One region of the Streptomyces venetus genome, then DNA from elsewhere that is predicted to be linked to it. Evidence: riboswitches for the same ligand, from Rfam matches in the RefSeq annotation. Region 1 holds a riboswitch; each other region holds the start of a gene.
The links. A riboswitch is a leader RNA that binds a small molecule or an ion and turns the genes downstream of it on or off. The one in region 1 is predicted to bind cobalamin.
Positions count from the first base shown of each region.

Region 2: it holds a riboswitch for cobalamin, as region 1 does, so the genes downstream of both, ABEA82_RS36385 (cobalamin biosynthesis protein) here and ABEA82_RS26015 (energy-coupling factor ABC transporter permease) in region 1, are expected to answer to the same signal.
Region 3: it holds a riboswitch for cobalamin, as region 1 does, so the genes downstream of both, ABEA82_RS22470 ((2Fe-2S) ferredoxin domain-containing protein) here and ABEA82_RS26015 (energy-coupling factor ABC transporter permease) in region 1, are expected to answer to the same signal.

Region 1 covers NZ_BAABET010000008.1:179,055-183,323, reverse strand. Annotated here, with positions in the region: gene ABEA82_RS26030 (energy-coupling factor ABC transporter ATP-binding protein) at 1-457, opposite strand, end outside; gene cbiQ (cobalt ECF transporter T component CbiQ) at 454-1,203, opposite strand; gene ABEA82_RS26020 (energy-coupling factor ABC transporter substrate-binding protein) at 1,209-1,577, opposite strand; gene ABEA82_RS26015 (energy-coupling factor ABC transporter permease) at 1,574-2,281, opposite strand; cobalamin riboswitch at 2,312-2,496, opposite strand; gene ABEA82_RS26010 (serine/threonine-protein kinase) at 2,574-3,908, opposite strand; gene ABEA82_RS26005 (MDR family MFS transporter) at 4,093-4,269, opposite strand, start outside.
Region 2 covers NZ_BAABET010000015.1:81,806-86,074, reverse strand. Annotated here, with positions in the region: gene ABEA82_RS36395 (inorganic phosphate transporter) at 1-917, shown strand, start outside; gene ABEA82_RS36390 (hypothetical protein) at 952-1,173, shown strand; cobalamin riboswitch at 1,330-1,468, shown strand; gene ABEA82_RS36385 (cobalamin biosynthesis protein) at 1,570-2,505, shown strand; gene ABEA82_RS36380 (cobyric acid synthase) at 2,508-4,016, shown strand; gene cobN (cobaltochelatase subunit CobN) at 4,013-4,269, shown strand, end outside.
Region 3 covers NZ_BAABET010000006.1:544,455-548,723, reverse strand. Annotated here, with positions in the region: gene ABEA82_RS22480 (Rieske 2Fe-2S domain-containing protein) at 1-781, shown strand, start outside; gene ABEA82_RS22475 (hypothetical protein) at 772-1,563, opposite strand; cobalamin riboswitch at 1,724-1,845, shown strand; gene ABEA82_RS22470 ((2Fe-2S) ferredoxin domain-containing protein) at 1,909-2,280, shown strand; gene ABEA82_RS22465 (APC family permease) at 2,296-3,795, opposite strand; gene ABEA82_RS22460 (HipA family kinase) at 3,945-4,269, shown strand, end outside.

The DNA of each region.
Region 1 (4,269 bases):
TGGCGGTGCGTTTGCGCTGCCCATAGGAGAGCAGATGGGTGGGCCGGTCGGCCAGGGCGGTGATGTCCAGCGCGGCGAGCGCCTCCGCCACCCGCGCCCGCACCTCCCCGTCGGGCAGACCGAGGTTCAGCGGACCGAACGACACGTCCTGTTCGACGGAGGCCGCGAACAACTGGTCGTCCGGGTCCTGCACCACCAGCTGGACGGTCGTCCGCAGCCGCGTCAGGCCCTTGCGGTCGTAGGTCACCGGCTGCCCCTCGACCGTCAACCGGCCCTCGTCCGGGCGCAGTCCGCCGCTGAGCAGCCGCATCAGCGTGGTCTTGCCGCTGCCGTTGCGGCCGAGCAGGGCGAGCGCACGCCCCTCGGCGATGTCGAAGTCGAGGCTGCTGAGCACGGCGGGGCCGTCCTCGTAGGCGAAGGACGCGCCCCGCAGGGCGACGAGGGCGGGCTCGCTCATGTCAGCGGCCTTTCCAGTGCGAAGGTGAGGACTGCCAGCGCCGCGAGGAGGGCACAACTGGCGGCCGTGAAGCGGACGGAGACGCGGGCTTCGGGCAGCAGGACGCGCAGCGTGCCGTCGTAGCCGCGCCCGGCGAGACCGGCCTGGAGGCGGGCCGCCCGGTCGAAGGCCCGGACGAACGCGGTGGCGCCGAGCCCGCCCAGCGAACGCCAGGCGGCGGCCCGCGAGGTGTGCCCGAGCCGGGCGGCCTGCGCGTCGCGGACCCGGCGCACGGAGTCCAGCAGCAGGAAGCTCATGCGGTACGTCACCAGCGCCACGTCCACGACGGGCGCCGGGATCCCGGCCCGGACCAGCCGCGGCAGCAGGTCCGACATGGGCGTCGTGAAGGCGAACAGCAGCACGCCCAGGGAGGCCGCGGAGGTGCGTAGCAGCAACTCACCGGCCCGGACCGGCCCGTCGTGGGCGAGGGAGACGAAACCCCCCGGGCCGCCGACCTGGACCAGCAGCGTGACCGCGCCCGTCACACAGAACCCCAACGGCACCCGATAGGCCCGCCACAGCCGTTGCCAGGGCACACCGGCCGGACCCAGCAGCACCACCAGGGCCGTCACGAGCACCAGGGCCGCGCCCGGCCAGGGCGGCAGCGAGACGGCCAGCACGGTCAGCCCCAGCCCGAGCACGGCCTTGTCCACGGGATGACGGCGGCGCCAGCGACTGCTGTGCGCCGCAGCGTCGATCGGCAGCACGCGACTCAGGCCCTCTCGACCGTGGACTCCTCGGCGGCGTCATGCTCCTGGCTCGCCGCGACCCGCTCCAGTGCCCGCTGCTCGCCCTGCCGCCGCCCCCGGCGCAGGCCGAAGTAGTAGGCGAGGACACCGGCGCCGAGCGCCGCCTGGAGGGAGAACAGGGCCGACTCGATCTCACCGGACGGCGGTTCGTACAGCGGCGAGAACCACGGCTTGTAGTCCGGCTTGATCTCGGTGATCGCCGTCTCGGCTTCGCCGTCGGAGCCCGTGAACGGCTCCTTCTTGTGGTCGCCGAGGCCGAGTGCGAGCGGCAGCACGGCGAGCGCGGCCACGAGGACCAGCAGCAGAACGTTGATCTTCGTGTTCCTGCTCATCGGGTCACCGCCTCGGTCCCGGCCTCGGTCCGGGACCGCTTCTCGGCGAGGAGCACACCCAGCCGGGTCAGTTCGCCCTTGCTGGACTGCACCAGCAGCCGCATCACGAGCACCGTCAGCAGACCCTCGCTCACCGCGAGCGGAATCTGCGTGACCGCGAAGATGGAGCCGAACTTGCCGAGCGCCCCCAGGAACCCGCTGCCCGGGTCGGGGAAGGCCAGCGCCAGCTGCACGCTGGTGACGCAGTAGGTGGACAGGTCGGCGACGAACGCGGCGAAGAACACGGTGACCATCAGCGGCACGTCGAACCGCCGCAGCAGCTTGTACACCGCGTATCCGGCCCAGGGCCCGACGATCGCCATGGAGAAGACGTTGGCGCCGAGCGTGGTGAGACCACCGTGCGCGAGCAGCAGGGCCTGGAAGAGCAGGGTGATGGTGCCCAGCACCGCCATGATGGGCGGCCGGAACAGGATGGCTCCCAGGCCCGTGCCGGTGGGGTGGGAACAACTGCCGGTGACGGAGGGCAGCTTCAGGGCGGACAGGACGAAGGTGAAGGCGCCGGAGGCACCGAGGAGCAGAGTGCTCTCGGGATGCTCGCGCACCTCACGGGTGAGTGACCGGGCCCCGTGGATGACGAACGGCGCCGACGCGACGCCCCAGGCGACCGCGTGCGCCGGAGGAAGGAAACCCTCGGCTATGTGCATGGCTCAGCAGACCCTCTCCAGCACCTCGTGGATGGTTGACGCGCCTTGGCCGGTCTCCTGGCTCACGGGTCCCACCGCCCGTACTCCGCCTTCCCGGGTCCCTGAGGACCCAGTGGCCGCCCGCGAGGGCCGGAGCCGGACTTCCCGATCACAGTGGCGAGGGCCGCACCGGCATCACACCGGATTTCCCGTTCACCAAGGCGTGGTGACAGTAGTGCCGGGACGAGGGCGATGACAAGCCACCCGAGGGGGCGCGCAAGGGGCGCCCCCCGGCACACCGGCGCAGAACTCCTCAGTCGTCGCCCTCGTCGTCATCGTCCCCCGCGCCCTCCTGGGACGGCTCGGGCTTCGCCTCCTGGGGCTTGTCCGCCTTCTCCGGCTTGGTGTCGCTCGTCTCCTCCGTCGGGGCCGTGGAGCTCGGTTCCGGGGCCGCGGAGGTCGGGGGAGCGGGCGCCGTGGTGGAGGGAGTGACATCGGCCACTGTGCCGACGGTCGGCGCCCCGTCGCCCGCCGGGGCGGACCCGAGAGGGTCGGCGGACTCGGCTGACGAGGGGGCGGCAGGGCTGCTCGCGGACGGGGACGCGTCGGGTTCCGTGCCCTGCGTCGCGGTGTCGTCGGGAGCGAACCACATCATGCCGGCGAGCATCGCGGCCAGGAAGAGGGCCGCAGCGGCGGCCGTCGCGGCCACGCGCGGCCGGTTGCCCGGCGCGTTGCGCGGAGCGGCACGACGTGAACGCCCCTCCCGGGCGGTGCGGGACCCCGTCGGCAGCGCGTACGTGGCCGGGGCGGAGCTCTCGGCCGCCGCGTACGTTCCCGGCTCGGAGGGCGGCGCCGGGAACGCGGCCTCCGGCAGCGGCTCGGGCAGACCCCGCCAGGCGCCGCCGGCGAACCACTCGGCGGTCTGCTGGGCCGTGGGCCGGTCCTCGGGCCGCTTGGCGAGCAGGGCGAGCAGGTAGCTCTCGAAGGCCGGCGGGAGACCGGTGACACCGAGTTCGCGAGGCGGCACGGGGGTGTTGTCGAGATGCTGGTGGAGGAGCGCCACGGCGGTGTCCGCCTGGAACGGCGGGCGGCCGCTGAGGAGCTGGTAGAGCACGCAGCCCAGGGAGTACATGTCGGAGGCGGGGCTCGCGGGCTTGCCCAGGGCCCGTTCCGGCGCCAGGTAGAGGCCGGTGCCGACGATCTGGCCGGTCGCCGTGAGTGCCGCGCCGGGATCGTCGAGGAAGCGCGCGATGCCGAAGTCACCGATCTTGAGCGTCCCGTGGACGTCCAGCAGCAGGTTGGCGGGCTTGACGTCCCGGTGCACGATGCCCTGCTCGTGCGCGGCGGCGAGTCCGGCGGCGGCCTGCGCGGCGAGGGTCGCCACCCGCTCGGCGGTGAGCGCGCCGGAGACGGCCAGCACTCCGGAGAGGCTGTCACCGTCGACCAGTTCCATCACCAGGAACAGCCGGTTGTCGTGCTCGCCGAAGTCCAGGACACCGACGAGGTTGGGGTGGTTGAGACGCCCGGCGGTCTGGGCCTCCAGACGGAACCGGGAGGCCGCCGTCGCGTCCGTGTCCTGCGGCAGCAGTAACTTGACGGCCACCGCCCTGGCGAGCATCTGGTCGTACGCACGCCAGACTTCTCCCATTCCGCCGCGCCCGATCTCAGTGTCCAGCCGGTAGCGGCCCGCTAGCAGCACTCGTCCTCGTCCTCATGCTCGTGGGAAGGTCGTCGCCGCAGGCGCAACTCCCCGCTTTCCCGCGGAGGTTGATGTGGGGGTGCCGCAGCCGACCCAGGATACTGGCGCCACGTGACCGCCGTGGCCACCCGTGTCAGGCGGCCGCGCCCTCCACCCGGCGCGGCAGCAGCGTCACCGCGAGGGCCGTCACGGCGGCGAGGACCAGCCAGGGCACGGCGGCCGGGAGGCCCAGGTCGAGCAGGAAGCCGGTGGCCGCGCTGCCCGCGAGCACGATCAGACCGGAGACGGACGACAGCGCACCCGTGTAGAG
Region 2 (4,269 bases), on a different contig from region 1:
GCGCCACGATCGCCTCGGCGGGCGTCGGCGCGGTGCACGGCGACGTGCTGGTCACCAAGGTGCTGATCCCGGCGATCGCCGCGCCGCTGGTCGCGGGCATCGCGGCGATGTTCGCCACCCGGCTGACGTACTCCCTCGGGAAGAAGGCCGACGGCAAGGCGTCCGAGAAGGGCTACCGGGCCGGCCAGATCGCCTCGGCGGGCCTGGTCTCCCTGGCGCACGGCACCAACGACGCCCAGAAGACGATGGGTGTCATCACCCTCGCCCTGGTCGCCGGCGGCGCCGTCGCCCCCGACTCCGACCCGCCCCTGTGGGTCATCCTCTCGGCGGGGCTCGCCATCGCCCTCGGCACCTACCTCGGCGGCTGGCGCATCATCCGCACGATGGGCAAGGGCCTGACGGACCTTCAGCCGCAGCAGGGCTTCGCCGCCCAGACCAGCGCGGCGACGGTCATCCTGGCCTCCTCCCACCTCGGCTTCTCCCTCTCCACCACCCACTCCGTGTCCGGCTCGGTGATGGGCGCGGGCCTCGGCCGCAAGGGCGGCGTCGTCCGCTGGTCGACGGCGACGCGGATGTTCGTCGCCTGGGCCCTGACCCTGCCGGCGGCGGCCCTGGTGGGCGCGCTCGCCGAGTACGTCACCGGCTTCGGCGACTGGGGCACGGCGGTGGTGGCGGTCTTCCTGGTCGCCTCCAGCGCGGTGATCTGGAAGCTCTCCCGGCGTGAGGTCATCGACCACACCAACGTCAACGCCGCCGAGGAGACGGAGCCGGCCGGTGTGGTGACCACGGCGATGGCCGCGGTCACGCCGCCGCCGGCGGGCGGCACGGCATCGGAGGAGTCGCTGCCCACGTTCCCGGCCCAGGCGGAGGCCGAACGGGAAGCCGCCGCCACGACCACCACGTCCACCCCGGTCTGATCCCGCCCACGCGGTTACAAGGAGAACCTCTGCCATGAAGATCGACTGGGCGGCCCTCGGCTCCGTCTTCGGCGTCAGCCTCGTGGTCACCGTGGCCCTGGTGGGCCTGTTCACCCTCGGCATCACCGGCCTGTCCCGCCAGGAGCGGGCGGCCGCGCAGGGCGGTTCGGCCGGCCTCGCGGTCACCGGCGCGTACGCCTGCTTCGCGGCGTGTGCGGCGGCCGTCGGGTACGGGATCTACCTGATCGTGGCCTGACCACGACTGCTTGTCGCCGGGCGGCGCGGGGCTTCGGCCCTGTGCCGCCCGGTTGTCGTGTGCGGGTGTCGTGTGCGGGCGACTCGGCGTCGTACCGCCCCCACCCGGTGTGGGGTTCTGCACACTCTCCCCTCGCAGGTCAACGGCAAGTTGACGGCCGTTCGCGGCCGTGGTGGACTGCCGGGGCCAGTACGGCGGCAGGAGAGGAAGCCGGTGGAAGTCCGGCGCGGTCCCGCCACTGTCACCGGGGTAGTGATCCCCGGGAGCCAGGAACTCTCACCGCCGGTCTAGTCGAACCAGGGCGTGGACACCCTGAGTGAGGACATATCGCGATGCGCGGCTGCCGTTCGAGGTCGAGTACCCCGCCCCTGACCGCTTCCGTGGGCGGCTGAGCCCATGGGTGCCGGTCGCGTCTTCGCGTACGGCGCCGCCGCCGGCCTCATCGGTGACCTGCTGCTCGGCGATCCTCGCCGAGGGCATCCCGTCGCCGTGTTCGGGCGGGCCGCGGGTGCCGTGGAGCGGGTGTTGTGGCGGGACCACCGGGGGTGGGGCACGCTGCACACCACCGTGTGCGCGGGCGGTGCCGTCGCGCTCGGGGCCATCGCCGCACGTGCCGTCCGTACCTCCGCCGTCGCCTCCGTCGCGCTGACCGGCGCCGCCACCTGGGCCGTGGTCGGGGGGACTTCGCTCGCCCGGGAGGCGCGGGCCATCGGGCGGGCCCTGGAGGCGGGGGACGTCGAAGCGGCCCGTGCGCGGCTGCCGCATCTGTGCGGGCGGGATCCGCAGGCACTCGACGCCGACGGGATCGCCCGGGCCGTCGTCGAGTCCGTCGCCGAGAACACCTCCGACGCGGTCGTGGGGGCTCTCGTGTGGGGGGCCGTCGGGGGTGTACCGGGGCTTCTCGGCTTCCGGGCCGTCAACACCCTCGACGCCATGGTCGGGCACAAGTCCGCCCGGTACCGGCGGTACGGGTGGGCCTCCGCCCGGCTGGACGACCTCGCGGGGTGGCCGGGGGCCCGGCTGACCGCCGTGCTCGCGACGCTGGCCGGACCGGATCCGCGCGGGGCCGTACGGGCCTGGCGGGCGGACGCGGCGAAGCATCCGAGCCCCAACGCCGGGCCCGTGGAGGCCTCTTTCGCCGGAGCGCTCGGGGTGCGGCTGGGCGGGACGCTCTCGTACGGCGGGCGGGTGGAGCACCGGCCCGTGCTGAACACGGAAGGGCGTGCCGTCGACACGCACGACGTCGCACGGGCCGTGCGGCTGTCGCGGCGCGTCACCTGGCTCGCGCTCGGGGTGTGCGCCGGTGCGCGGCTGTTGAAGAGGGGGCAGTGAGTATGAGCGGTGGGCTTCTTGTCGCCGGCACCACCTCGGACGCCGGCAAGAGCGTCGTCACGGCGGGGATCTGCCGGTGGCTGGTCCGGCAGGGCGTCAAGGTCGCGCCCTTCAAGGCGCAGAACATGTCCCTCAACTCCTTCGTGACGAGGGAGGGCGCCGAGATCGGGCGTGCGCAGGCCATGCAGGCCCAGGCCTGCCGCGTCGAGCCGACCGCGCTGATGAACCCCGTGCTGCTCAAGCCCGGTGGCGAGCGCAGCAGCCAGGTCGTGCTGATGGGCAAGCCGGTGGGCGAGTTGAGCGCGCGCGGCTACCACGGGGGGCGCCAGCAGAAACTGCTCGGGACCGTTCTCGACTGCCTCGCCGAGTTGCGGGGCACGTATGACGCGGTGATCTGTGAGGGGGCCGGTTCTCCCGCCGAGATCAATCTGCGGCGGACGGACATCGTCAACATGGGGATCGCGCGGGGCGCGCGGCTGCCCGTGCTCGTCGTCGGCGACATCGACCGCGGCGGGGTCTTCGCCTCGTTCTTCGGGACCGTCGCCCTGCTCTCGCCCGAGGACCAGGAGCTCGTCGCCGGGTTCCTCGTCAACAAGTTCCGCGGGGACGTGAGTCTGCTGGAGCCCGGCCTGGACATGCTGCACGGGCTCACCGGACGGCACACCTACGGCGTCCTGCCCTTCCGGCACGGGCTCGGCATCGACGAGGAGGACGGACTGCGGGTGTCCCTGCGCGGCACGGTGCGCGAGTCGACCGTCGCCCCGCCCGTCGGGGAGGACGTCCTGCGGATCGCCGTCTGCGCGATCCCCCTCATGTCCAACTTCACCGACGTGGACGCCCTGGCCGCCGAACCGGGTGTGGTGGTGCGGTTCGTGGACCGGCCGGAGGAGCTCGCCGACGCCGATCTCGTCGTCGTCCCGGGGACCCGGGGGACGGTCCGCGCGCTGGAGTGGCTGCACGAGCGGGGGCTCGCCGAGGCGCTGCGGCGCAGGGTCGCCGAGGGGCGGCCCGTCCTCGGCGTCTGCGGCGGCTTCCAGGTGCTCGGCGAGCACATCGAGGACGACGTCGAGAGCCGGAAGGGGAGCGTGGCGGGGCTCGGGGTCCTTCCCGTCCGCGTGCGGTTCGCCCGGGAGAAGACCCTGACCCGGCCGGTCGGGGAAGCCCTCGGCGAGCGCGTCGAGGGCTACGAGATCCATCACGGGATCGCGGACGTCACCGGAGGGGAACCCTTCCTGGACGGCTGCCGGGTCGGGCAGACCTGGGGCACGCACTGGCACGGCTCGCTGGAGTCGGACGGGTTCCGGCGGGCCTTCCTGCGCGAGGTGGCGGCCGCCGCGGGCCGCCGTTTCGTGCCCGCGCCCGACACGTCGTTCGCCGCGCTGCGCGAGGAGCAGCTCGACCGGCTCGGCGACCTGATCGAACAGCACGCGGACACGGACGCGCTGTGGCGGCTCATCGAGTCGGGCGCGCCGCGAGGACTGCCCTTCATCCCACCGGGAGCGCCCGCATGAGCACTGTGTTGTTGTTGTCGACCGCCGACACGGACCTGCTGGCGGCCCGGGCCGCCTCCGGTGCCTCGTACCGGATCGGCAATCCGACCCGTGTGGACGCCCGGGAGGAGCTTCCGGCCCTGCTGGAGGGCGCCGACATCGCCGTCGTACGGCTGCTCGGCGGCAAGCGGGCCTGGGAGGACGGGCTCGCCGCGCTGAAGGCGTCCGGCATCCCCACCGTGCTGCTCGGCGGCGAGGCCGTGCCCGACGCGGA
Region 3 (4,269 bases), on a different contig from region 1:
CTACCCCGTCCGCGAGGCGTACGGCCTGGTGTTCGTCTTCCCGGGCGACCCGCAGCGGGCCGCGGCCACGCCGCTGCCCGAGCTGCCGGCCTTCGGCTCACCGCGGTACCGGACCATGACGTACTCCAAGACCGTGCGCTGCCACTACTCGTTCATGCACGAGAACCTCCTCGACATGAACCACCAGTTCCTGCACCGGGGCGTGGTCGGCAGACTCCACCCCGAACTGCTGGGCTACCGGAGCGACGAGCGCTCGGTGGAGGCCGGCTACCTGTTCACCCACACCGGGGGAAGACGCAGCCGCAGCGCCGGCCTGCTGGCCTCCGAGGGGGTCGGGGGCGGCACCGCCGATGTCATGACGATCCGCACCGAGTACCCGTACCAGACCCTCGAACTGGTGCCGGAGAACGCCGACCGCCCGGCCTTCCGCCTCTGGGCGGCCTACGTCCCCGAGGACGCCGAGCAGCGCAGGTGTCACGCCTACGGCCTGCTCATGATCGAGAAACCCCGGATCCCCGGCCTCCTCCACCTGGCCTGGCCGTTCGTCCGGCGCTTCACCGAGCGCGTGTTCGCCGAGGACCGCATGGCGGTGGAAGCGGAGCAACGGGCCTGGGACGAGCAGGGGGAGGACCGCAACCACGAGGTGTTCCCGCTGATCCTCGACGTCCGCGAGGTGCTGCGCGCGAACGGCGTCCCCATCGAGGCCCGGCCCGCGGGGTGCGGCGGCGCCTCGCTGTGCGGGGGCGCGCGGCTCTCCGCCGGTGCCCAGGGTCAGGAGTGACCTGACGCCGTGGCCGTGGCGTCCGGCTCAGCGGCTTCCGGTGTGTCCGGGGTGTCCGGCGCGTTGTCGTCCAGGCCACCGCGGAGAGCGGCGATCGCGAAGGCCGTCATGGACGCCAGGCCGAGCAGCGCGAGCGGCCCCCAGATCGCCGGGATCGACCAGAGCGGCCAGTCGTTGGCGGACTGCGCCCACAGCGTCAGGACGGCCGCGCCGGCCATGCCGACGCCGTGCCCCCGTACCACCGAGGCCGCCTTCGCATGACGTCGGTCGCCCCGCGCGAACAGGGGCCACCCCCCGCCGACGACGGCGGGCAGCCCGAACGAGAAGCAGATCAGGGCGCCGCCGAGACGGTCCTCGGGCCACCCGACCGGTGAATCGGACGTCCGCTGCCGCCGATCGCCGTCGTCCCGCACCTCGACGACATCCCCGTGCCAGATCAGGCCCACGACCTTGTCGCCCGGCTCCAGCTCCGACACCACCGGATCGGCGTGCGGGAACGTCACCTCCCAGGGCTTGCCGGAGGGCAGCACCAACTCCGCCTCGGGTGAGGCGTTCCGCTCCCCGCGGTGCGTGTCGGCCCTGCGGACGGTGAACTCCTGCTCCCACCGGCACCCCGACGCCTTCAGCTGGACCGAGGCGCACGCCGGCGCGGCACGGAACTCCCGCTCCCGGTCCAGCGCTCCGCGCACCTCCAGGGCACTGGCCACCCCGAAGACGAGAGCCAGAACCCCCATCAGCAGCCACGCCACGCTCCCCGCCGTACGCCGCTTCCCCGCCCCCACCGAGCCTCCCCGTTCCTCACACAACCCCCTCGAACCGTACCCGAACCCGCCGGCGGGGCCCTGCCCGTGACCGCCGGGCGAAGCCGTAAAGCCGGTCGGCAACTGCCGTCCTGCCCCGGCCCCATGGCAAGATGACCGGCGAACAAGGCGACGGCGGAACGAGGAAGCCGGTGTGAATCCGGCGCGGTCCCGCCACTGTGATCGGTGAGCCGTTCCCGACAGGCCACTGCCCGCGAGGGTGGGAAGGCCGGGACCGGCGTCGACCCGAGAGCCAGGAGACTCACGCGGTCGCCTCCTCGACGAACCACCGGGGCGGATCTCCCCGGGAGAGAGGGAAGGTGCGGCATGTCCGCAACGCCGGCCGGAGGGCTTCCGTGCCGCATCGTCGTGTGCCGGGACTGCTGCTGCGGCAGCGGCAAGGTGACCGGTGTCGACCACACCGCCCAGACCGAGCGGCTGCGCGCTGCCGCGCCGGTCCGGATCTCCGACTGCCTCGACGTCTGCGACCAGGCCAACGTCATCGTCGTCCAGCCCTCCGCCGCGGGCCGGGCGGCCGGCGGGCGGCCGGTGTGGCTCGGGCTGGTCAACGACCCCGCCGCGACCGAGGACATCGTCTACTGGGTCCGGGAGGGCGGTCCCGGTGTCGCCCCCCGGCCCGAGATCCTCGACCTGTACGCCTTCAGCCCGCTCGCGAAACGGCGCCCGGGCCGCTCATGAGGACCACCGGCAGCTTCAGGACTCCTTTCCGTGCATCAGGGCGGGGTCGACCGTGCTGGGGCGTTCCGACCAGAACGCGGGGGCCGTCAGTCGCCACACGACCATCAGGACCACGCCCGTGAGGGCGATGCCGATGCCGATGACGAGCGGTGGGCCGATCCCGAACCACGAGACGCCGCTGTAGGAGTTGGCGGGGTCGGCCATGTCCGACACGGACTCCACCAGCAGCCATGCCAGCAGCCCGGCACCGACCAGCGGGCCGAGGCCGATCAGCAGGAAGTCGCGGACGCTGCGGGTCAGTTCGCGGCGGTAGTAGACCGCGCACGCCAGACCCGTGAGCGCGTAGTAGAACGCGATCAGCAGGGACAGGGCGGTCAGGGAGTCGAAGAGCGCGTTCTCGCTGATGTGGAAGAGGACGAGGTACCAGACGATGGCGATGCCCGCGACCCACCAGGTGCTCACGTCGGGGGTGCGGTACCGCGGGTGGATGCGGCCGAAGTGCGCGGGCAGGGCGTGCCGGCGTGCCATGGACAGCCCGGTGCGCGAGGCCGGGATGATCGTCGTCTGCGTGGAGGCGAGCGCGGACGTCGACACCGCCAGCAGCACCACCCAGTCCCAGCCGCCCATCGCCTCCTCGGCGAGCAGCGCGAAGATGAACTCCTCCTCCGCCGCGTTCTCGGCGAGGTAGGCCGTCCCGGCGTAGGCCACGACCGCGAAGGCGACCGCGACGTAGGTCACCAGCAGCAGCACCGTCGACCACACGGCCGCCTTGCCGGGCGCGATCGCCGAGTCCTCGACCTCCTCGGTGAGGTTGACCGCCGACTCCCAGCCCCAGTAGATGAACACGCCCAGCAGCAGGGACGAGGTGAGCGGCGCCCCGCCGGCTCCGAACGGGTTCAGCCAGCTGATCTTCGGCTCGACGGAGTCCAGGGTGCCGGTGTCGGCGTAGACGCGGTACAGGGCCACCACGGCGAAGGCGAGCAGGCAGGCGACCTGCGCCAGGATGAGGACGTTCTGCACCTTGGCCGACACGTCGATGCCGATGACGCAGACGGCCGTCATCACCAGGATGAGCAGCACGGTGAGCACCTGGCGCACGACGTCGTTGTCGGCCCAGCTGTCCAGGCCGACGGCGAGCAGGAAGAAGGTCACGGCGACGTCCGCGAGCGACCCGACCACCAGCACACCCGTCATCGTGATGGCCCAGCCGCCGAGCCATCCCGCCCACGGTCCCATGGCCCGGGTGACCCACGAGAAGGTCGTGCCGCAGTCCTGGTCCACCTTGTTGAGGTAGTAGAACGCGGACGCGATCAGCAGCATGGGCACGAACGACGCGACCATCACCCCGGGGGCGTAGATGCCGACCAGCGCCACGACCGGGCCGATGACCGCTGCCACGGAGTAGGCCGGGGAGGTCGCGTTGAGCCCGATGACCAGCGCGTCGAGGAACCCGATCGCGTCGGGCTTCAGACTCGCGGACGGTGGCGGCCCCGCGCCCGTGATCTCGTCGGCCATGCGCTTCACTCCCGTTGTGCGTGGACGGCTCCATACAACAGGCAGGGGTGAGGCATTTTTGCCATTGATGGCGCTTTCGTGGTTTATGTCGGGCTCCGGTCGGCATCAGGAATCGCTTCCGCGTACGAGGTGCCCGGTACGGTTGAGGGATGCTGCCCGAGGTCACCGCCACCCGCTACATCGCGCCCCTGCGTTCCGGCGGCTCCGTCCCCGGCATCGTGGAGGCCGACGACCTGGGTACCTACGTCGTGAAGTTCACCGGCTCCGCACAGGGCCGCAAGGCACTGGTCGCCGAGGTCGTCGTGGGTGAACTGGCCCGGGCTCTCGGGCTGCGGTTCCCCGAGCTGGTCCTGGTGCGCTTCGACCCGGGAATCGCCGACAACGAGCCGCACCAGGAGGTGCGGGAGCTGCACGCGGCCAGCGCGGGTGTGAACCTCGGCATGGACTACCTGCCGGGCGCCCGGGACCTCACGC